3 regions of the Streptomyces sp. NPDC044719 genome follow, and region 2 is predicted to be linked to each of the others. Evidence: riboswitches for the same ligand, from Rfam matches in the RefSeq annotation. Region 2 holds a riboswitch; each other region holds the start of a gene.
The links. Region 2 has a riboswitch for cobalamin ahead of AC07DF_RS04215 (ribonucleoside-diphosphate reductase subunit alpha). Riboswitches for the same ligand answer to the same signal wherever they lie in the genome.
Positions count from the first base shown of each region.

Region 1 (7,194 bases), on a different contig from region 2:
CCGGTCCACGAACCGCACGACGACACCGGGTTCGGCGGCCAGCGCGTCGACGTCCGTGAAGTTGGACATGAGGGGGACGGCACAGACGGCGACACGCAGCACGTCCTCGCCGACGGGCGGGGCGACGACGGACTCACGGACCGTCCCCCGCAGGGAGACGCGCAGCCCGTCCTCCTCGTCGATCCCGAGCCCGTGCCTAAACGGCAGAACGCCGTACGTCTGCCGCCCGGTGAGGCCGTGCAGCATGTCGAGCCCCGGCTCCAGCAGGGAGACGTCCCCACGGAACTTGTTCACGAGGAACCCGGCGACACACTCCTGGTCCTCGCGTGACAGCAGGGCGACGGTCCCGAAGAACGAGGCGAAGACCCCGCCCCGGTCGATGTCGCCGACGACGAGCACGGGGAGGCCTGCGTTGCGGGCGATCCCCATGTTGACGATGTCCGTCCGCCGCAGATTGATCTCCGCCGGCGAACCGGCCCCCTCACAGATCACCGCGTCATACGTGCCCCGCAACCGCTCCAGGCAGTCCAGCACCGTCCCGAGCAGCCGCTGCTGCCGCCCCCCGTGGTACCCGCGGGCACTGAGCTCCCCGACCGGCTTGCCCAGCAGCACGACCTGACTGCTCTGCTCGCCGCCGGGCTTGAGCAGCACGGGATTCATCAACGCGGTCGGCTCCACGCGGCACGCCTGCGCCTGCATGGCCTGCGCCCGCCCGATCTCGGCGCCTTCCCGCGTCACGAACGAATTCAGGGACATGTTCTGCGCCTTGAAGGGCGCGACCTTGACGCCCTGCCGCACCAGCCACCGGCAGATCCCGGCGGTCACGACGCTCTTGCCGGCGTCGGAGGTGGTACCGGCGACGAGAAGCCCACCGCCCGTCATGACGTACGCCCCTTCACGATGTGGCGCGCGGCGACACAGACGCCGAGCGCGAGCCAGCCGACACGCCTGGACAGCCGTACGGCCCGTTCGATGTCCCGGGTTTTGACACCGTGCCCCGCGCCGTTGAGGACGGGCCGGTGCTCGACCCGCCCGCCGTAGGACAGGGTTCCGCCGAGCCGCACCCCGAGCGCCCCCGCGAACGAGGCCTCCACGGGCCCTGCGTTGGGGCTCGGATGCTTGGCGGCATCGGCACGCCAGGCCGTCACGGCTCCGCGTGGATCGCCCCCGGCCACGGCCGCGAGCACGGCGGTCAGCCGGGCCCCTGGCCACCCCACGACATCGTCCAGCCGCGCGGAGGCCCACCCGTAGCGCCGGTACCGCGCCGACTTGTGCCCGACCATGGCGTCGAGGGTGTTGACGGCCCGGAACCCGAGAAGCCCCGGCACGCCACCCATGGCGCCCCACACGAGCGCCCCCACGACGGCGTCGGAGGTGTTCTCCGCGACGGACTCGACGACGGCCCGGGCGATCCCGTCGGCGTCCAGGGCCTGCGGATCCCGTCCGCACAGATGCGGCAGCCGCGCACGGGCCGCGTCGACGTCCCCGGCCTCCAGGGCGCGCCCGATGGCCTGCGCCTCCCGCGCGAGTGAAGTCCCCCCGACGACGGCCCAGGTGGCGACAGCGGTCAGTCCGACCGACGCGGGGGCGGACGTACGCACCGCACGCGCGGCGACGGCCCCCAGCGCGGCGGCCCCGCCCGCGCACACCACGGTGTGCAGCGCGCCCCACCCCCGGTGGTCCCGCCACAGCACCCGCTCCACGGCACGCGCGGCCCGCCCGAACCCGGCGACCGGATGCCCCCGGCGAGGATCGCCGAGCAGCAGATCACCGATCAGACCGACGGCGGCACCGTACGCGTGAACGCGACCGGCACCCATGGGCTCAGCCGGCCACGGGGGCGGACAATGGTGGGGTACTGACCCTCGATCGGCAGCCGAACATGGCGATATGTCCTCACTCAGGGTGTCCACGCCCTGGTTCGACGAGACCGGCGGTGAGAGTTCCTGGCTCCCGGGGGTTGTTACCCCGGTGACAGTGGCGGGACCGCGCCGGACTTCCACCGGCTTCCTCTCCTGCCGCCGTATTGGCCCCGGCAGTCCACCACGGCCGCGAACAGCCGTCAACTTGCCGTTGACCTGCGAGAGGAGAGTGTGGACAAGCCCACACCGCGCTAACACGCCGCTCCGCTCCCGGGGACCGGCTCGGCTCCGCGGCGGCCCGGGTCCGCTCCGCCGACGGCACTCCCGCCGGCTCCGGATTCCTGCGGCCCGACGCGGCGATACGGGACGGCCGGTCACCGTTGCCGCGACCGTGCGAAGGCCAGGGCGCCCGCGAGTTCGCTTTCTGTGGAATGCCGACACGGCGCGCCGATGGTGAGCCGGTGGGGCCGGCCATCGAGAGCGACGCCGACATCTCCGTGAGTCCTGGCCGACGACGGAACCCTGCTGAGCGACGGCGGCCCCTCGAGACGCCGGCGACGGCCGGCGCGGACACCGGCTCCCCCTGCCCCTGAACCCCCGCCCACGACAACCGGGCGGCCCAGGACCAAAGCCCCGTGCCGCCCGGCGACAGACGATCGTGGTCAGGCCACGATCAGATAGATCCCGTACCCCACAGCCGCCGCACACGCCGCGAAGCACGCATACGCGCCCGTCACCGCGAGCCCCGCGGACCCGCCCGCCGCCACCGCACGCTCGCGGCGCGACAGGCCGGTGATGCCGAGGGTGAACAGGCCGACGAGGAGAACGGTGGCCACGAGGCTGACGCCGAAGACGGAGCCGAGGGTCGCCCAGTCGATCTTCATCTCAGAGATTCTTCCTTGTCACCGGGTGGGCGGGATCAGACCGAGGTGGTCGTGGTGGAGGGCTTGCGATCGGCCTGGGCCGGGATCGTGGCGGCCAGCTCCTCGGACGGGCCCGCCGGAGGCGGCGTCACCGCGGCGATGGCGGTGGTCACGACGCCGGCCGGCTCCTCGTCGACCTCGTTGACGTTCGTGTGGTCGACGACCTCGCGGCGCGACAGCTTCCAGATCACCGCGCTGGAGGCGACCAGGAAGATCGCCACGACCGCCGTGCCCCAGTTCCCGAAGCCGGTCACGTACTCGGCGAGCGCACCCACCAGGGCCGCCGCCGGCAGCGTCAGACCCCAGGCGACGAACATCCGCGTCGCCGTCGACCAGCGGACCACGCCGCCCTTGCGGCCGAGCCCCGCGCCCATCACCGCGCCGGACACGGAGTGGGTGGTGGAGAGGGAGAAGCCGAGGTGCGAGGAGGCCAGGATGACCGTCGCCGCGCTGGTCTGGGCGGCGAAGCCCTGCTGCGGCTGGAGGTCGGTCAGGCCCTTGCCCATGGTGCGGATGATGCGCCAGCCGCCGAGGTAGGTGCCGAGCGCGATGGCGATACCCGCGGAGAGGATGACCCACATGGGCGGGTCGGAGTCGGGGGCGACGGCGCCGCCGGCGACCAGGGCGAGGGTGATGACACCCATCGTCTTCTGGGCGTCGTTGGTGCCGTGGGCCAGCGAGACCAGGCCCGCGGAGGCGATCTGGCCGGCCCGGTAGCCCTTCTTGGAGGCCTCGCCGTCGGCCTTCTTGCCGAGGGAGTAGGTCAACCGGGTGCCGAGCATCGCCGCGATGCCCGCGACCAGCGGGGCGGCGATCGCCGGGATCAGCACCTTGGTGACCAGCACGTCACCGTGCACCGCGCCGACGCCCGCCGAGGCGATCGTGGCACCGATCAGGCCGCCCATCAGGGCGTGCGACGAACTGGACGGCAGACCGACGAGCCAGGTCAGCAGGTTCCAGAGGATCGCGCCGACCAGAGCGGCGAAGATGACCTCGGGACGGATGCCGGCCTCGTCGACCAGGCCTTTGGAGATCGTGTTCGCGACTTCGACGGACAGGAAGGCGCCGACCAGGTTGAGCACCGCGGACATGGCCACCGCGATCTTCGGTCTCATGGCGCCCGTGGAAATGGTCGTGGCCATCGCGTTCGCGGTGTCGTGGAAACCGTTCGTGAAATCGAACGCAAGTGCGGTTACCACCACAATCGCGAGGATCAGCGAGAAGCTTTCCATTTACCCAGGCAATCGTTCGGCGTCGTTGGCGGGACGAACGTAGGTAACCCGAGTGAACGGAAGATGAACTGGGAGGGGCGCAGGGGTGTCCGCAACAGGGGGCCGTCATTCCGCCCTGGTGCGACTGCCCTTGCGCCCCAACGATCACGTGCCCTTGGCGAACTGTTTCAGTCGATCGAGTGACCCGTCGAAGAGATTCTGGTCACCCGGAAGGGTGCCGTCGCCGTTGTCGTACTGCCAGAAGGTCCAGGAGGACCACCCCGCCGGCAGTGGCCCCGCGCTCGCCGCGCCGTAGCGGGCGACCCACAGGGCGTGGTTCGCGGCGAACGCGCGGCTGTTGCCCGTGCACGTGTTCCACCAGTGGGTGGTCGTGTAGATCACCGGGCGGCGGCCGGTGAGCCGCTTGACCTCGTCGCTGAACGACTTGATCCAGCTGACCATCGCGGCCTTGCTCAGGCCGTAGCACTTGTGTTTCTTGTCGTACGGGTTGTACTCGATGTCGAGCGCCGGCGGCAGCGTCCAGCCGTCCGCGCTCCAACTGCCGCCGTTGCCTACGAAGTGGGCCGCCTGGGCCCGGCCCGAGGACCTGTTCGGCAGTGCGAAGTGGTAGGCGCCGCGGATGAGGCCCGCCGCGCGCGAGCCGTTGTACTGCCGGCTGAAGTAGGGGTTGCGGTAGGTGGTGGACTCGGTCGCCTTGACGTAGACGAATCTGGCGCCCTTCGCCTTCGCGCGCTGCCAGTCGACGTTCTTCTGGTGGGACGAGACGTCGTGCCCCTTCGGGCGGCTCGCCGCCGCGGCCGGGAACTCCGCGAGCGAGGTCCCTCCCAGCGCGAGCGCCGCGGCGGAGACCGCCAGTAAGCGGCTGCGGCGGCGGGTCGATATGTGGTCACGGGCCATGTGATTCCCCCCGGAATGGCGACGTGCGCGGCAAATCCCCCAGAGAGTACTGGAAGACCATTGAACGCCCGATGATCTCCGGCCAAGAGGGATCCGCGACGTGTTTGTGCCGATATGCGCCCTTACGGATGCGCGGTTTCCGGCCTAAAGTGCCCCCGCCCGGCGGCGCGTTGAAGGGCTGCCTGGCAGGATCGCCGCATGGCTGAGCAGCGAGGCGACGAGCGGGACACGGGGGACGTCCGAGGCGGCGGACAGGATGTGGGGGAGTCACGGCGGAGGGGTGTGCGCCCCGAGGAGGCGCGCGCCTGGGAGGACCTCGTCGCGACGGCCCGCCGGACGGTCGCCGACGGGCTCGTCGTCGGAACGTCAGGCAACGTCTCGGTGCGCGTCGGGGATATCGTCCTGGTCACGCCGTCGGGCGTGCCCTACGACCGGCTGGCGCCGGACGACGTCACCGGGGTCGGCCTCGACGGCCGGCAGGTCCTCGGCGCGCTCGTCCCGACCAGCGAGCTGCCCATGCACCTCGCCGTCTACCGCACGACCGGCGCCCACGCCGTCGTCCACACCCACGCCGTGCACGCGACGGCCGTCTCGACCCTCGTGAGCGAGCTCCCGCTGATCCACTACATGGCCGCCGCGCTCGGCGGACCCGTCCGGGTTGCCCCGTATGCGACGTACGGCAGCGACGAGTTGGCCGAGAACATGCTCCGCGCCCTCGCCGGCCGCTCCGGCTGCCTCCTCCAGAACCACGGCACGATCACCTACGGCACGTCCCTGGACCAGGCCTACGACCGCACCGCCCAGCTGGAATGGATGTGCCGCCTGTGGCTGACGGCCACATCGGTCCCGGGCCTGTCCCCGAGCCTGCTGTCCTCGGAACAACTGGCGGAGGTGGAGAACCGGCTACGCGGCTACGGCCAGCCCGGCTGACCCGCCTTCCCCGGCCCACTGCCCCTCACCGCCGCCCACACCCCGGATGCCCGTCACGCCCCTCACCGCTCGCGCAACCACCACCACCGCCCACCGGCGTCCCGCCGCGGACGCGGCCATCGCTCCGTGGGCTACCGGCATGCCGCCCCGCGGCTGCGCCCACCGCTCCGCCGGCCGCTCGGCCCCGCGCGCGGCCATCGCTCCGCCGGTGTCCGGCAATCCGCCGCGCCGCTGCGGCCTCTGCTCGGCTGGTCACCGGCGTCCCGCCCCGGCGGCTGCGGCCCCGGCTCGGCCGGTCACCGGCATGCCGCCGCGGACGTGGCCATCGCTCCGTGGTCTACCGGCACCCCGCCCCGCGCGCGGCTCCGCTTGGCCGTCTAGCCCCTGCTCCCGGATGCCGCTCCGCTCGGCCGTCTAGCCCCTGCTCCCGGATGCCGCTCCGCTTGGCCGTCTAGCCCCTGCTCCCGGATGCCGCTCCGCTCGGCCGCCTGGCCCCGCCCACCGGATGCCGCTCCGCCCAACCCGGCCGTCCCGCCCAACCCCGCCCACCGGATGCCGCCCCGCCCCAACCCGGCCGCCCCGCCCAACCCCGCCCACCGGATACCGCCGCGGACACCACAACCCGGCCGATCACCCCCGCCCCGGCGCCCGCGCTCGTCACCCCACCGACCCCGCCCACTGGTCCCCCGCCCGGTCCGCCGGGACACTGGAGCCGTGCGCACTGTCAGAGCGGCGGCCGCTGCCGCCACCGCCGTGATCGGAGCCGGGGCAGCCGCCGTGGCCGCCGGCCGGTTCGCCAGCGACGCCGCGCTCAAGGCGCCTCCCGGCAGGCCGCTGCCCACCGAACCCCGGCTCACCGTGCACGGCACCGCCGCGGGCCAGATCACCCTCACCCGGGACCTGGCCGCCCTGCGGCCCGGCCGCTACGGCCTCTCCGGTGACGGCTCCCACGCGGTGGTCGGCCCCGTCCTGACCACCGCCCCGCACACCGCTGACACCGTCGTACGCCGCTTGGAGAGCGTCACGCACGGCACCCTGAAGGCCGGGGACAAGGCCTGGCTCACCGCGAACGTGTACGTCGGCAACCCGAGCGCCGCCCTCGGTCTCGAACACGCCGACGTCGACGTCCCCGGCGAACTCGGCGCCCTGCCCGCCTGGTTCGTGGCCGGCGCCCGGGACACCTGGGTGATCGCCGTGCACGGCCTGGGCACCACACGGGAACTGGCCATGAACGTCATGGAGTTCCTGCACCGCAACCGCTTCCCGGTGCTCGCCCTCGCCTACCGCGGCGACCTGGGCGCACCCCGCCGGCCCGACGGGCTGAACCACCTCGGCGAGACCGAGTGGCGC
Region 1 is NZ_JBWKHE010000005.1:58,649-65,842, reverse strand. It holds gene AC07DF_RS20470 (cobyric acid synthase) at 1-882, opposite strand, end outside; gene AC07DF_RS20465 (cobalamin biosynthesis protein) at 879-1,820, opposite strand; cobalamin riboswitch at 1,922-2,060, opposite strand; gene AC07DF_RS20460 (hypothetical protein) at 2,525-2,746, opposite strand; gene AC07DF_RS20455 (inorganic phosphate transporter) at 2,782-4,017, opposite strand; gene AC07DF_RS20450 (lysozyme) at 4,162-4,914, opposite strand; gene AC07DF_RS20445 (class II aldolase/adducin family protein) at 5,113-5,844, shown strand; gene AC07DF_RS20440 (alpha/beta hydrolase family protein) at 6,559-7,194, shown strand, end outside.
Region 1: it holds a riboswitch for cobalamin, as region 2 does, so the genes downstream of both, AC07DF_RS20465 (cobalamin biosynthesis protein) here and AC07DF_RS04215 (ribonucleoside-diphosphate reductase subunit alpha) in region 2, are expected to answer to the same signal.

Region 2 (7,194 bases):
TCAGCAGACGGAAACCGAAGTAGGCCTGCAGGATGCTGTGCGGGAAGCGCGCCTTCATCTCGGAGCTCTCCAGCAGCCCGAGCTTGTCCGCGTTGCCCACCAGACGGGCTAGCACGGCGTGACACTGCGCCATGTTCCCCCTGTGCAGCCGCCTCCCCTCCTGGTCGCCGAGCCTTTCGCGGAGCGCTGCCCAGATCTGTTCCCGGTGCCACTCGCAGAAGGCGTCCCCGTTGTCGCCGTACCGGTCGGTGCCGGGCACCCTGACCCACAGAGGCCCACCGGGGTGACTGTCCGGGCCGAGCAACTCGGCGCAGTCCACCTCCAGCTTGTCCTGGAGCAGTCCCACACAGGCCAGTGCGGACACCACCTCGAGGGTGTCGCGGCGCTCTTGCGGGGCGAGCGCGACGTCCTCGCGCAGCCTGCCTTCGAGCAGGGCACGGCCCCAGGTGTCCAACAGCCACAACCGAAGCGTGCTCCGGTCCCGGCTGCGGGTGTTCAGACGCTTCGGGTCGTCGGTCGGGCGGTCACGTTCGAGGGCGCCGTGCCGGTGCAGTTCACGGGCGATCTGCAGGTAGACGGGTGATTCGGTCACCTCCGCCGTCTCCACGATCCAGTCCACGCGGCGCTCGTCCGTCTCCGGTACGGAGGCTTTGACGAATTGCAGCGCCTCCTCCTCGCTCAGCGGTTCCAGCTCCACGATCGCGGCGGGCGTGGTGTCCAGAGGACTGTGCGGCCGGGAGGCGATGACCACCGGCAGCCGCTCCTCATAGGCGCGTTCGATGGCACACCGGATGATGTTGTCACGGTTCTGCTGAAGACCGCCGTCGAGAAGAGCCTCTTCGAGTCCGTCGGCGATGACGACCAGCTTGTCGTCGGCGAGCAGTTGCTGCCAGACCCGCTCGATCTTGGTACGGGCCAGAATGCCCTGCGGCGCCACCTCGGCGAAACGCTGCTTGGCCATGCGCTCGAAGTTCAGATCGGTCCCGCCGTCGGCGTCCCGGAGCCGGATCGGCACGGGCACGGCACGCTGCCGGGCCAGTAGTTCGGTGAGCCGCACAAGGACGGCGGTCTTCCCCGTGCCGACACCGCCCACGAGCAGATAGGGCCGACGGGTGCCGCGCTCCCTCAGCCGTTGGGCGATGACCTGCGCGAGCTCCTCGCGACCCACGATCTCGGTGGAGTCCTGCCCCGCCGTGAGCACGAGCTTGTGCGGGTCCTTGCGGGCCTTCACGAGGTATCGCCGTTTGTTCCAGCTGTACCACCAGAACAGGAAGAGCGCGGCGGCGACCGAAGCGGTGAGGGCCGGGCCGATGAAACGCACCAAGGCGTCGAGCCCCGGCTCCTTCTGCCATCTCTCGACCGACGTCTCCCCGTCGGTGACCAGCATGTGCACGCCGGCCCCGATCCAGCCGAAGACAACGAGGGCGCCGACCGCCCACACCATCCGGAGCACGTTGGTGTAGGAGAACCACCTGCGCCACTTCCTGGGCCGGGTGGTGCCGCGGCGTGCCTCGAGGCGGATGGTCACGCTGTGCCAGTAGCCGACGACGACGCGGCTGGTCCATCTCGCCGCCCGTCGCAGATCCAGCGTGGCCATCGGCGCGTTGTGGGGCCGCTCCTTGCCCGGTGTGCGACGGACGACCCTCGTCATGGTGAGTACTCCCTCCGAGGGCGATCTTCTTCCCAGTACGGAGGACCCGCGGACGTCGGCACCTACTTCCATGGAAGCACTCCCCGCACGCCGCGCAACCCGATGGAGAAACGCCGACAGGGCATCACTCTTCTCGCCTGTCAGCTGACGCTCCGACACCAGCGCGACACAACATCTGGGGGTGCCACCCGAACCCAGCACAAGATGTATGCTCGTGCTCGCTGTCGCCGCAGGGGAATCCGGTGCGAATCCGGAACTGTCCCGCAACGGTGTACTTGTGCATGTTTCGTGCACGAGCGTCAGTCCGAGGACCTGCCGACAGCGCACCCGGCCGTCCGGCCGGGGTGCCCTGACGTCCGGGCCTCGTGGAATGGGCCGGTGGACGCGACGCCGTGTGCGCTCGTGTGCTGCCCCTGCCCTGCGCGAGGCCCCTTGCCGAGCGAGGGAGAGCCCCACGTGACCATCGCGCCAGCCGAACCGGTCTCAGCTTCCGAAGACGAGCACGACGGTCCCGGTGCCGCGCTGCTGCGGACCCTGACCGAGCTGACCGCCGATCTCCCCGACGCCGACCCCGGCCGGGTCGCCGCCGCCGCCCTGCGCGGCCGGTCCGCGCGGGCGGACGAGACGGAGCTGCGCGAGCTCGCGACGGAGTCGGCCGCCGGCCTCATCTCCGAGGACCCCGCCTACTCCCGGCTGGCCGCGCGCCTGCTGACGATCGGCATCCGCGAGGAGGCCGCCTCCCAGGGCGTCACGTCCTTCACCGAGTCCGTCGCGGCCGGCCACCGGGAGGGCCTGATCTCCGACCGGACCGCCGAGTTCGTGCGCGTCCACGCCGCCCGGCTCGACGCGCTGATCGACCGGGCCGCCGACGACCGCTTCGGCTACTTCGGCCTGCGGACGCTGCACAGCCGCTACCTGCTCCGCCACCCGATCACCCGCAAGGTCGTCGAGACGCCCCAGCACTTCATGCTGCGCGTCGCCGCCGGCCTCGCCGAGGACGACACGGCACATTCCGTCGACGAGGTCGCCGCGCTCTACGGCCTCATGAGCCGCCTCGACTACCTCCCCTCCTCCCCCACCCTCTTCAACTCCGGCACCCGGCACCCCCAGATGTCGTCCTGCTACCTCCTCGACTCCCCCAAGGACGAGCTGGACTCGATCTACGACCGGTACCACCAGGTGGCGCGGCTGTCGAAGCACGCGGGCGGCATCGGTCTTTCGTACTCCCGTATCCGTGCGCGCGGTTCGCTGATCCGCGGCACCAACGGCCACTCCAACGGCATCGTCCCGTTCCTGAAGACCCTCGACGCCTCGGTCGCCGCCGTGAACCAGGGCGGTCGCCGCAAGGGCGCGGCCGCGGTCTATCTGGAGACCTGGCACTCCGACATCGAGGAGTTCCTGGAGCTGCGCGACAACACCGGCGAGGACGCCCGCCGTACGCACAACCTGAACCTGGCGCACTGGGTGCCCGACGAGTTCATGCGGCGGGTGAACGCCGACGGGCAGTGGTCGCTGTTCTCCCCCTCGGACGTGCCCGAGCTGGTCGACCTGTACGGCGAGGAGTTCGACGCCGCGTACCGGGTGGCCGAGGCGAAGGGCCTGGCGAAGAAGAACCTGCCCGCCCGTGAGCTGTACGGCCGCATGATGCGCGCCCTCGCGCAGACCGGCAACGGCTGGATGACCTTCAAGGACGCCGCCAACCGCACCGCCAACCAGACGGCCGAGCCGGGCCACGTCGTCCACTCCTCCAACCTCTGCACGGAGATCCTCGAGGTCACCAGCGACGGGGAGACGGCGGTCTGCAACCTGGGCTCGGTCAACCTGGGTTCCTTTGCCGACACATCGACCGGCGACCTCGACTGGGAGCGTCTGGACGAGACCGTCCGTACGGCCGTCACGTTCCTCGACCGGGTCGTGGACATCAACTTCTACCCGACCGAGCAGGCGGGCCGCTCCAATGCCCGCTGGCGTCCGGTCGGCCTCGGCGCGATGGGCCTTCAGGACGTCTTCTTCAAGCTGCGCCTGCCCTTCGACTCGCCCGAGGCCAAGGCGCTCTCCACCCGTATCGCCGAGCGCATCATGCTCGCCGCGTACGAGGCCTCCGCCGACCTCGCCGAGCGCAACGGACCGCTTCCCGCCTGGGAGAAGACCCGTACGGCCCGGGGCGTGCTGCACCCCGACCACTACGACGTGGAGCTGACCTGGCCGGAGCGCTGGGCGGCCCTGCGCGAGCGCATCGCCACGACCGGCATGCGCAACTCCCTGCTCCTCGCCATCGCGCCCACGGCCACCATCGCCTCCATCGCGGGCGTGTACGAGTGCATCGAGCCGCAGGTGTCCAACCTGTTCAAGCGCGAGACGCTGTCCGGTGAGTTCCTCCAGGTCAACTCCTACCTGGTGGACGAGCTGAAGCGGCTCGGCGTGTGGGACGCCCGCAGCCGGGAGGCCCTGCGCGAGGCGAACGGCTCGGTGCAGGAGTTCGCCTGGATCCCCGAGGACGTACGGGCGCTCTACCGCACGGCGTGGGAGGTCCCGCAGCGCGGCCTGATCGACATGGCGGCGGCCAGGACACCGTTCCTGGACCAGTCCCAGTCCCTGAACCTCTTCATGGAGACGCCGACGATCGGCAAGCTCTCCTCGATGTACGCGTACGCCTGGAAGGCCGGGCTGAAGACGACGTACTACCTGCGTTCGCGCCCGGCGACCCGCATCGCCCGCGCGGCACAGGCCGCTGTCCCCGCGCAGGCCACCACCCCGGACCCCGAAGCGGTCGCCTGCTCCCTGGAAAACCCCGAGTCCTGCGAGGCCTGCCAGTAATGACCACCCAGAACCTTCTCGACCCCGGCTTCGAGCTCACCCTGCGCCCGATGCGCTACCCGGACTTCTACGAGCGCTACCGGGACGCCATCAAGAACACCTGGACCGTGGAGGAGGTCGACCTCCACTCGGACGTCGCCGACCTCGCCAAGCTGTCACCGGAGGAGCAGCACCTGATCGGCCGGCTGGTCGCGTTCTTCGCGACGGGCGACTCGATCGTCGCGAACAACCTGGTGCTGACGCTGTACAAGCACATCAACTCCCCCGAGGCGCGGCTGTATCTGAGCCGGCAGCTCTTCGAGGAGGCCGTGCACGTCCAGTTCTATCTGACGCTGCTCGACACCTATCTCCCCGACCCGGAGGACCGTGCCGCCGCGTTCGACGCGGTGGAGAACATCCCCTCCATCCGCGAGAAGGCCGGGTTCTGCTTCAAGTGGATGGACTCGGTGGAGAAGCTGGACCGGCTGGAGACCCAGGCCGACCGCCGCCGCTTCCTGCTCAACCTGATCTGCTTCGCCGCGTGCATCGAGGGCCTGTTCTTCTACGGTGCCTTCGCCTACGTCTACTGGTTCCGCAGCCGGGGCCTGCTGCACGGCCTGGCCACCGGCACCAACTGGGTGTTCCGGGACGAGACGATGCACATGTCCTTCGCCTTCGACGTGGTCGACACCGTCCGCAAGGAGGAGCCGGAGCTGTTCGACGACCAGCTCGAGCAGCAGGTCACGGACATGCTGCGGGAGGCCGTCGAGGCCGAGCTGCAGTTCGCGCGCGACCTGTGCGGTGACGGCCTCCCGGGCATGAACACCGAGTCGATGCGGCAGTACCTGGAGTGCGTCGCCGACCAGCGGCTCACCCGGCTCGGCTTCGCTCCGGTCTACGGCTCCGAGAACCCCTTCTCCTTCATGGAGCTCCAGGGGGTTCAGGAGCTGACCAACTTCTTCGAGCGGCGCCCCTCGGCGTACCAGGTGGCGGTGGAGGGCACCGTCGACCTGGACGAGGACTTCTGAGCCCGCTCGCTCTCCCGGGCCTCCTGGGCCTCCCTGATCTGACGGTCGACGCGCCTGTCGCGCACGATGCCGATCACTGACGGGAGGACCAGGAGGACCAGCGTCCCGAGTACGAAGATCATTGCGATGAGTGTCTGTGCCTGGTTCGTTTCCATGGACACCACTGTCGCGCCGATGACTCCTTACCGTCAGTGGCAGTACTGCCGTAGACCCTCGAATTACTGCCACCGGCGAGGCACACTGGAGACATGCTCCAGAACGTGGCCGTCGCCCTCCTCGACGGCGTGAACCCCTTCGAACTGGGTGTGGTGTGCGAAGTCTTCGGCACCGACCGCAGCGACGAAGGCCTGCCGGTCTACGACTTCGCCGTCGCCTCGGCCGAGGGCCCGGCCCTGCGCATGAACTCGGGCTTCTCACTCCAGGTCGAACACGATTTGGAGCGCCTGGAGACGGCCGACCTGATCGCCGTGCCGGCCGGGCACACCTACGCGTCCCGGGACTTCCCGCCGGAGCTGCTGGACGCCCTGCGGCGCGGTGTCGACCGCGGCGCCCGGGTGCTCAGCGTCTGCTCCGGCGTCTTCGTGCTGGCCGCGGCCGGGCTGCTGGACGGCCGCCGCTGCGCCACGCACTGGAAACATGCGAAGGATCTCGCCCGGCAGTACCCACGCGTGATCGTCGAGCCGGACGTGCTCTACGTCGACGAGGACCCGGTGATCACCTCCGCCGGCACGGCCGCCGGGATCGACGCCTGCCTCCACCTGGTACGCAAGGAGCAGGGCTCCGAGGTCGCCAACAAGATCGCCCGGCGGATGGTGGTGCCACCGCACCGCGACGGCGGCCAGGCCCAGTACATCGAGCGCCCGCTGCCGCACCCCGAGGGCGACACGATCGGCGAGGTGCTGACGTGGATGGAGCACCATCTCGACGACGAGGTCACCGTCGAGCAGCTCGCCGCCCACGCCCACATGTCCCCGCGCACCTTCGCCCGCCGCTTCCAGCAGGAGACCGGGACCACTCCCTACCGCTGGGTCCTGCGCCAGCGGGTGCTGCTGGCCCAGCGACTGCTGGAGGCGACGGACGAGACGATGGACGCGATCGCCGGCCGAACGGGGTTCGGCAACGCGGCCACGCTGCGGCACCACTTCGTCCGGGCGGTCGGGACCACGCCGAACGCCTACCGGCGCACGTTCAGGGGCCCCGAAGCGGCCTGACGATCACGGCCCGTCACCTCGGCACCGGCCGCACCCGCAGGTCGTTCGGCCGAAGCGTGATGCCGACCCTCGTGGCGTCGTCCGAACCGGCCACCTGCTCGAACCGGTACTTCGTGGCCAGCGCCGCCGTGATCAGCGTCAGCTGGGCCATCGAGAAGTGATCACTCGGGCACTTGCGGTTGCCCGTGCTGAACGGGCTCATCGCGTGCTTCGGGATGTCCTTGACCCGGTCCGGCAGCCACCGGTCGGGGTCGAAGTCGAGATGCCCGTCGTACGACTTCGCGTCGCGCTGGATCGCGTACGGGCTGTAGACGATGTCCGCCCCGGACGGAATCCGGTATCCGCCGAGTTCCGTGTCCCGTACCGCCCGGCGCGTCAGAATCCAGACGGCGGGGCGCAAACGCATGGCCTCGACGACGACATTGTTGGTGTGCCTGAGTCCCCGGACGTCCTCGAATGCCACCGGCCTCCCACCGGTGACGGCTTCTACTTCGTCACGCACCCGGTC
Region 2 is NZ_JBWKHE010000001.1:886,653-893,846, reverse strand. It holds gene AC07DF_RS04220 (NACHT domain-containing protein) at 1-1,651, opposite strand, end outside; cobalamin riboswitch at 1,860-1,985, shown strand; gene AC07DF_RS04215 (ribonucleoside-diphosphate reductase subunit alpha) at 2,108-4,468, shown strand; gene AC07DF_RS04210 (ribonucleotide-diphosphate reductase subunit beta) at 4,468-5,475, shown strand; gene AC07DF_RS04205 (GlxA family transcriptional regulator) at 5,724-6,686, shown strand; gene AC07DF_RS04200 (bifunctional albaflavenone monooxygenase/terpene synthase) at 6,700-7,194, opposite strand, start outside.

Region 3 (7,194 bases), on a different contig from region 2:
TTCCTGGAACTCCCGCTTTCCGCCACCGCGCCCGGCCACCGCGTCCGTGCCACGCTCGCCGACGGCCACGGGGACGTCGTCGCCGCCGAGGCGCGCGCCGACCTCGACCTGTGCCCCCGGCTCGTCCTGCCCGTGCCCGCCGACCGGCTGCGCGTCTGGTCACCGCGGGACCCGCACCTGTACGACCTGACCCTGGAGGTCCTCGACCCGTCCGGCACGGTCGTCGACGCGGCACGCTCCTACGCCGGCCTGCGTTCGCTCGCAGTCCACGGCAAGCGGCTGCTGCTGAACGGCGAGCCCGTCTTCCAGCGGCTCGTCCTCGACCAGGGCTACTACCCGGACGGCCTGATGACCGCCCCGACCGACGCCGACCTCGTCCGGGACATCGAACTGGGCCTGCGCGCCGGCTTCAACGGCGCCCGGCTGCACCAGAAGGTCTTCGAGGAGCGCTACCTCCACCACGCCGACCGGCTCGGCTACCTGGTCTGGGGCGAGTTCGGCGACTGGGGCTGCGAGACCGGAGTACGCGACGACAACCAGCGCCCCGACGCCTCCTACGTCACCCAGTGGCTGGAGGTCCTGGAGCGCGACCACTCCCATCCCTCGATCGTCGGCTGGTGCTCGCTGAACGAGACGTACCAGCCGCTGCACGACCGCATCACCCGGCTCGACGACGTCACCCGGGCGATGTTCCTGGCCACCAAGCAGGCCGATCCCACCCGCCCGGTGATCGACGCGTCCGGCTACGCCCATCGGGTGCCGGAGACCGACGTCTACGACTCGCACTGCTACGAGCAGGACCCCGACGTCTTCGCCAGGACGATGGAGGGCCTGGCGCGGGACCGCCCGTACGTCAACCAGGCGCCGGACGGGCGGCCTTGGTCGGTGCCGTACCGCGGACAGCCGTACTTCTGCAGTGAGTTCGGCGGCATCTGGTGGGACCCGGACGCGGTGGCCGGCTCGGCGGGGGACGACCAGGACGCCTCCTGGGGTTACGGGCAACGACCGTGCGACGCCGAGGAGTTCGTGGCCCGCTTCACCGGCCTGACCGGGGTGCTGCTCGACGACCCGGACATGTTCGGCTACTGCTACACCCAGCTCACCGACGTCTTCCAGGAACGCAACGGCGTCTACCGCTTCGACCGCTCCGAGAAGGTCGACACCAGGCTCCTGCGCGACGCCCAGACCCGCCCGGCCGCTTTCGAGGACGCGCCACGCCGTCCATGACCCCACGACCCGCGCCCTCGACCGCGCGGATTCGGGTCAGCCCAGGTAGAGCGGGATTCTCGAGGCCAGCTCGCCGAGTTCGGCCCGCTCCGCCTCCGTGGGCGCCCGCCTCCCGGTGCCCACCAGTAGCGCGTCCCGGTCGTGGAACGACGCGGGGAACGCGCTTCCCGCGATCCGCTCCAGCAGTTCGCGGGAGCCGGTCAGCCCCTCCGCCGGCGGCTGCGCCGCGTCCGGGAGGTGCGCGATCAGGTCGAGGTGGTGCAGCGTCCACTCCAGGACGTACACCGAGAGGTAGTCCGCCACGGTGAGGACCTCGTCGCGGGTGCCGACCCGGCCTGCCGGGTCGGCGAGCAGGGCGGCGCGGCCGGCGGCGGAGCCGACGTCGTCCAGGTGGAACGCGAGCAGGTGCGGATCCTCGTACGCGGCCGCGAGGCGGACGGTCAGCGCGTCGAGCGGGTCGTCACCGGCCGGTGGCGTGTCGGCGATCTCCCAGTAGGTCACCGCGTCACGGGTCGGCTCCCGGTCGGAGGGGGTGACGAGGGTGATCAGGACGTCCTGGGCGTCGATGACGAGATGGCACACCAAATCCCGCACCAGCCAGCCGGTACAGCCGGACGGCCGGGCGAAGTCCTCGTCGGCCAGGTCCGCGACCGCCGCGCGCAATGCCGTCCAGGAGCGTGAGAAGAGATCCACCTCGGCAACGTAGTGCCGGGCCGCGAGGACGGACAAGCGCATTTCGGGCGGGCGGTGCGAGCAGAAGCCCTTCTCCTTGAACCGCTCGATCGGCTCGGGTGTCTGCCAGATGCGCGACAGCAACTTCCAGACGTTCTTCTCGGTGAGGTCCGGGTCGCCCAGGTCATGGGCATCCGCAACGCCCTCGCCTACCGGGCGACACCCTCAGCCGCGCCGCCTCCGCCCACCGGATCCTGGACACCGGCGCGGGCCCGCTGATCGCCGTGCGCCTCAACATCCTCACCCGCAAGACCCTGGGCGGCCTCCAGACCGACCTCTCCGGCCGCGTCCTGAACGCCTCGGGCAAACCGATCTCCGGCCTGTACGCGGCCGGTGAGGTCGCCGGCTTCGGCGGGGGCGGCGTCCACGGCTACCGCTCGCTCGAAGGCACCTTCCTGGGCGGCTGCCTGTTCTCGGGACGAGTGGCGGGCCGGGCGGCGGCGGCCGCGACAGCGAGCTGACATGACGGTCGCGGCTGACGCGACCGGCACGGTCGGCGTCCGCCGCGGATGACCGCGGCCTGGGTCGGCGCGAGTGGCCGGCCGCGGCCGCATCCGGACCGGCGGTGGGTGCCGTCCCACGGGCGTGAACCTTCCCCGTCGGGGGCGGGCCGCGGCCTCGGCCCGCCGCCGACCGGTCCGTCAGCGACCCTCAGCCGCCGCTCACCGGCCGCCCCGCCGCCAGCGCGGCCAGTTCGTCCGGGGTGCGCGGGCCGGGCGCAGAGTCGTTCAACAACCCCTGGGCACGCAGCAGTTCGGCGGCTGCGGCACCCCAGGGCAACCGCAGTCCCGCCTGCCGGAGGAGATCGGTCCGGGCCAGTGCCGTGGGCGCGGGGGCGAGGTGCACGCCGTCCGGGGTGAGGAGCGCCGCGTCGTCGGCCCAGCGCAGGGCGAGATCGACGTCGTGCGTGGCCATCACCACCGTGGTGCCGTTCGCGCGCAGCCCGTCGAGTGTGCTGAGGAGCCGTTCCTGGCCGTCGGGGTCGAGTCCGGCCGTCGGCTCGTCGAGGACCAGCACACGGGGCCGCATGGCGACCGCGCCCGCGATGGCGGTCCGCTTGCGCTGCCCGTAGGAGAGCAGATGGGTGGGCCGGTCGGCCAGGGCGGTGATGTCCAGGGCGGCGAGCGCCTCCGCCACCCGCGCCCGTACCTCCGGATCGGCCAGGCCCAGGTTCAGCGGCCCGAACGACACGTCCTGCTCGACGGACGCCGCGAACAACTGGTCGTCCGGGTCCTGCACCACGAGCTGGACGGTCGTCCGCAGCCGGGTCAGGCCCTTGCGGTCGTACGTCACCGGCTGCCCGTCGACCGTCAACCGCCCCTCGTGCGGCCGCAGTCCGCCGCTGAGCAGCCGCATCAGCGTGGTCTTGCCGCTGCCGTTGCGGCCGAGCAGCGCGAGCGCCCGCCCCTCGCGGATGTCGAAGTCGAGGCCGCTGAGCACGGCCGGGCCGTCCTCGTAGGCGAAGGACGCGCCCCGCAGGGCGACGAGGGCGGGCTCGCTCATGCCGGCGGCCTTTCCAGTACGAAGGTGAGGACGGCCAGCGCCGCGAGGAGCGCGCAGCTGGCGACCGTGAAGCGGACGGATACGCGGGCCTCGGGCACCAGGACACGCAGGGTCCCGTCGTAGCCGCGCCCGGCGAGACCGGCCTGGAGGCGGGCCGCCCGGTCGAAGGCCCGGACGAACGCGGTGGCGCCGAGGCCGCCCAGCGAACGCCAGGCGGCGGCCCGCGTGGTGTGCCCGAGCCGGGCTGCCTGCGCGTCGCGGATCCGGCGCACGGAGTCCAGCAGCAGAAAGCTCATGCGGTACGTCACGAGCGCGACATCGACGACGGGCGCCGGGACGCCGGCCCGGACCAGACGCGGCAGCAGGTCGGACATGGGCGTGGTGAAGGCGAACAGCAGCACCCCCAGGGAGGCCGCCGAGGTGCGCAGCAGCAGCTCCCCGGCCCGCAGGGGCCCGTCGTCCGCGAGGGAGACGAAGCCTTCCGGCCCGCCGACCTGGACGAGCAGGGTGACCGCGCCGGTCACGCAGAAGCCCAGCGGCACCCGGTAGGCCCGCCACAGCCGGCGGCCCGGCACACCGGCCGGTCCCAGCAGCAGGGCCACCGCCGTCACGAGCACCAGCGCCGCACCCGGCCAGGGCGGCAGCGAGATGGCCAGCACGGTGAGTCCGAGACCGAGCACGGCCTTGTCCACGGGATGGCGGCGGCGCCAGCGACTGCTGTGCGCCGCCGCGTCGATCGGCAGCACGCGGCTCAGGCCCTCTCGGCCGTGGACTCCTCGGCGTCCCGCTCCCGCGCCTGTTGCTCCCCCTGCCGCCGGCCCCGGCGCAGACCGAAGTAGTAGGCGAGGACACCGGCGCCGAGCGCGGCCTGGAGGGCGAACAGCGCCGACTCGATCTCACCCGACGGCGGCTCGTACAGCGGCGAGAACCAGGGCTTGTAGTCCGGGTCGATCTCGGTGATCGCCGTCTCCGCCTGGGCGTCGGCGCCCGTGAACGGCTCCTCCTTGTGGTCGCCGAGGCCGAGCGCGAGCGGCAGTACGGCGAGCGCGGCCACGGCGAGCAGCAGCAGGAGGTTGATCTTCGTGCTCTTCTTCATCGGGTCGCCGCCTCGGTCTCGGTCACGGACTGCTTCTTGGCGAGGAGCACACCCAGCCGGGTCAGTTCGCCCTTGCTGGACTGCACCAGCAGCCGCATCACAAGGACCGTCAGCAGCCCCTCGCTCACCGCGAGCGGTATCTGGGTGACGGCGAAGATGGTGCCGAACTTGCCGAGCGCGCCCACGAACCCGCTGCCCGGGTCGGGGAAGGCCAGTGCCAGCTGCACGCTGGTGACGCAGTAGGTGGACAGGTCGGCGAAGAACGCCCCGAAGAAGACCGCGACCATCAGCGGCACGTCGTACCGCCGCAGCAGTTTGTACACGGCGTATCCGGCCCAGGGCCCGACGATCGCCATGGAGAAGACGTTGGCGCCGAGCGTGGTGAGGCCGCCGTGGGCGAGCAGGAGTGCCTGGAAGAGCAGGGTGATGGTGCCCAGCACCGCCATGATGGGCGGCCGGAACAGGATGGCTCCCAGGCCCGTTCCGGTGGGGTGGGAGCAACTGCCGGTGACCGACGGAAGCTTCAGGGCGGACAGGACGAACGTGAAGGCACCGGAGGCACCGAGGAGCAGGGTGCTCTCCGGGTGCTCGCGCACCTCACGGGTGAGCGACCGGACCCCGTGGACGACGAACGGTGCCGACGCGACGCCCCAGGCGACCGCGTGCGCGGGTGGCAGGAAACCCTCGGCTATGTGCATGGCTCAGCAGACCCTCTCCAGCACCTCGTGGATGGTTGACGTGCCTTGGCCGGTCTCCTGGCTGACGGGTACCACCGCCCGTACTCCGCCTTCCCGGGTCACAAGGACCCAGTGGCTGCCCGTGAGGGCCGGAGCCGGACTTCCCGATTCACAGTGGCGAGGGCCGCACCGGCATCACACCGGATTTCCCGTTCACCAAGGCGTGGTGACAGTAATGCCGGGATAAGGACGATGACAAGCCACCCGAGGGGGCGCGCGAGGGGGCGCCCGCTCGCACACCGGCGCAGGGCCGCTCAGTCGTCGCCGCCGTCGTCATCGTCGTCCCCGTCCTCCCAGGTCTGACGGGGCTTCTCCTGCTGGGGTTTGTCCGCCTTTTGCGCTGGGTCGGCCGTCTCCTGCGCCGGAGTCGTGGGGCTGGGCGTCGTTGCGACGGGGGCAGGGGGAGGGGGCGCGGTGGTGGACGGGGTGATATCGGCCACTGTGCCGGTGGCCGGAGCGCCGGCGCCCGGAGCCGTGTCCTTGGCAGGGTCGGAGGAAAGGGGCGAGGCGGAGTCCGCGGACGGTGTGGCGGCGGGGCTGCTCGCGGAGGGGGACGCGTCGGGCTCCGTGCCCTCCGTCGCGGTGTTGTCGGGCGAGAACCACAGCATGCCGGCGAGCATCGCGGCGGCGAAGAGCGCCGCGGCGGCGATCGTCGCGGCCGCCCTGCGGCGGTGGTCGGGGCCGCCCCGGGGCGCGGCGCGGCGCGAACGGCCGGTCCGGGGTGAGCGGCCGGTGCGCAGCCCCGGGGCGCCGGGCAGCGCGTAGGCGGCCGGGTTGCGGGTCTCGGCGGCCGAATACGGCCTCCGAGTGGCGGACGTCACGGGGGGCGCGGCCTCCGGCAGCGGCTCGGGCAGCCCTCGCCAGGCGCCCCCGGCGAACCACTCGGCGGTCTGCTGGGCGGTGGGCCGGTCCTCGGGCTGCTTGGCGAGCAGGCCGAGCAGGTAGTTCTCGAAGGCCGGCGGGAGTCCGGCGACACCGAGCTCGCGAGGCGGAACGGGCGCGGAGTCGAGGTGCTGGTGGAGGAGCGCGACAGCGGTGTCCGCCTGGAACGGCGGCCGCCCGCTGAGGAGTTGGTAGAGCAGACACCCCAGGGAGTACATGTCGGAGGCGGGACCCGCGGGCTGGCCCAGGGCGCGTTCGGGCGCCAGGTAGAGGCCGGTGCCGACGATCTGGCCGGTGGCGGTGAGCGCGGCGCCGGGGTCGTCGAGGAAGCGGGCGATGCCGAAGTCGCCGATCTTCAGGGTGCCGTGGGCGTCCAGCAGGAGGTTGGCGGGCTTGATGTCGCGGTGGACGATGCCCTGCGCGTGTGCGGCGGCCAGCCCGGCGGCGGCCTGCGCGGCGAGATCCGCCACCCGTTCGGCGGGAAGCGCGCCGGAGGCGGCCAGCACCCCGGCGAGGCTGTCGCCGTCGACCAGTTCCATCACCAGGTACAGCCGGTTGTCGTACTCGCCGAAGTCCCAGACACCCACCAGATGGGGGTGGTTGAGACGCCCGGCGGTCTGGGCCTCCAGACGGAACCGGGAGGCCGCCGTGACATCGGTGTCCTGGGGCAGCAGCAGCTTGACGGCCACCGCTCTGGCGAGCGTCTCGTCGTACGCGCGCCAGACCTCTCCCATTCCACCGCGCCCGATCTCAACATCCAGCCGGTAGCGGCCCGCTAGCAGCACTCGTCCTCGTCTCATGCGTGGGGGAAGGTACGTCGCCGCAGGCCGAACTCCCCGTTTTGACGCGGGGGTTGGTGGGAGACATCGCAGCCGACCCAGGATACTGGCGCCGCGTGACCACTGATCTCCGCGGCGGTGTCGAGGGACGGTGCCGTCCCGGAAATCCGGGAGCGGAGACGTCGCCCGGCGGGGTGATGGCGCGGTGCACGCGGTTGCCGGGCTGCCGCCCGCCGGG
Region 3 is NZ_JBWKHE010000002.1:359,090-366,283, forward strand. It holds gene AC07DF_RS08350 (glycoside hydrolase family 2 protein) at 1-1,227, shown strand, start outside; gene AC07DF_RS08355 (maleylpyruvate isomerase N-terminal domain-containing protein) at 1,264-1,920, opposite strand; partial or broken gene AC07DF_RS08360 (FAD-binding protein) at 2,080-2,420, shown strand; gene AC07DF_RS08365 (energy-coupling factor ABC transporter ATP-binding protein) at 2,611-3,462, opposite strand; gene cbiQ (cobalt ECF transporter T component CbiQ) at 3,459-4,208, opposite strand; gene AC07DF_RS08375 (energy-coupling factor ABC transporter substrate-binding protein) at 4,214-4,558, opposite strand; gene AC07DF_RS08380 (energy-coupling factor ABC transporter permease) at 4,555-5,256, opposite strand; cobalamin riboswitch at 5,287-5,471, opposite strand; gene AC07DF_RS08385 (serine/threonine-protein kinase) at 5,550-6,977, opposite strand.
Region 3: it holds a riboswitch for cobalamin, as region 2 does, so the genes downstream of both, AC07DF_RS08380 (energy-coupling factor ABC transporter permease) here and AC07DF_RS04215 (ribonucleoside-diphosphate reductase subunit alpha) in region 2, are expected to answer to the same signal.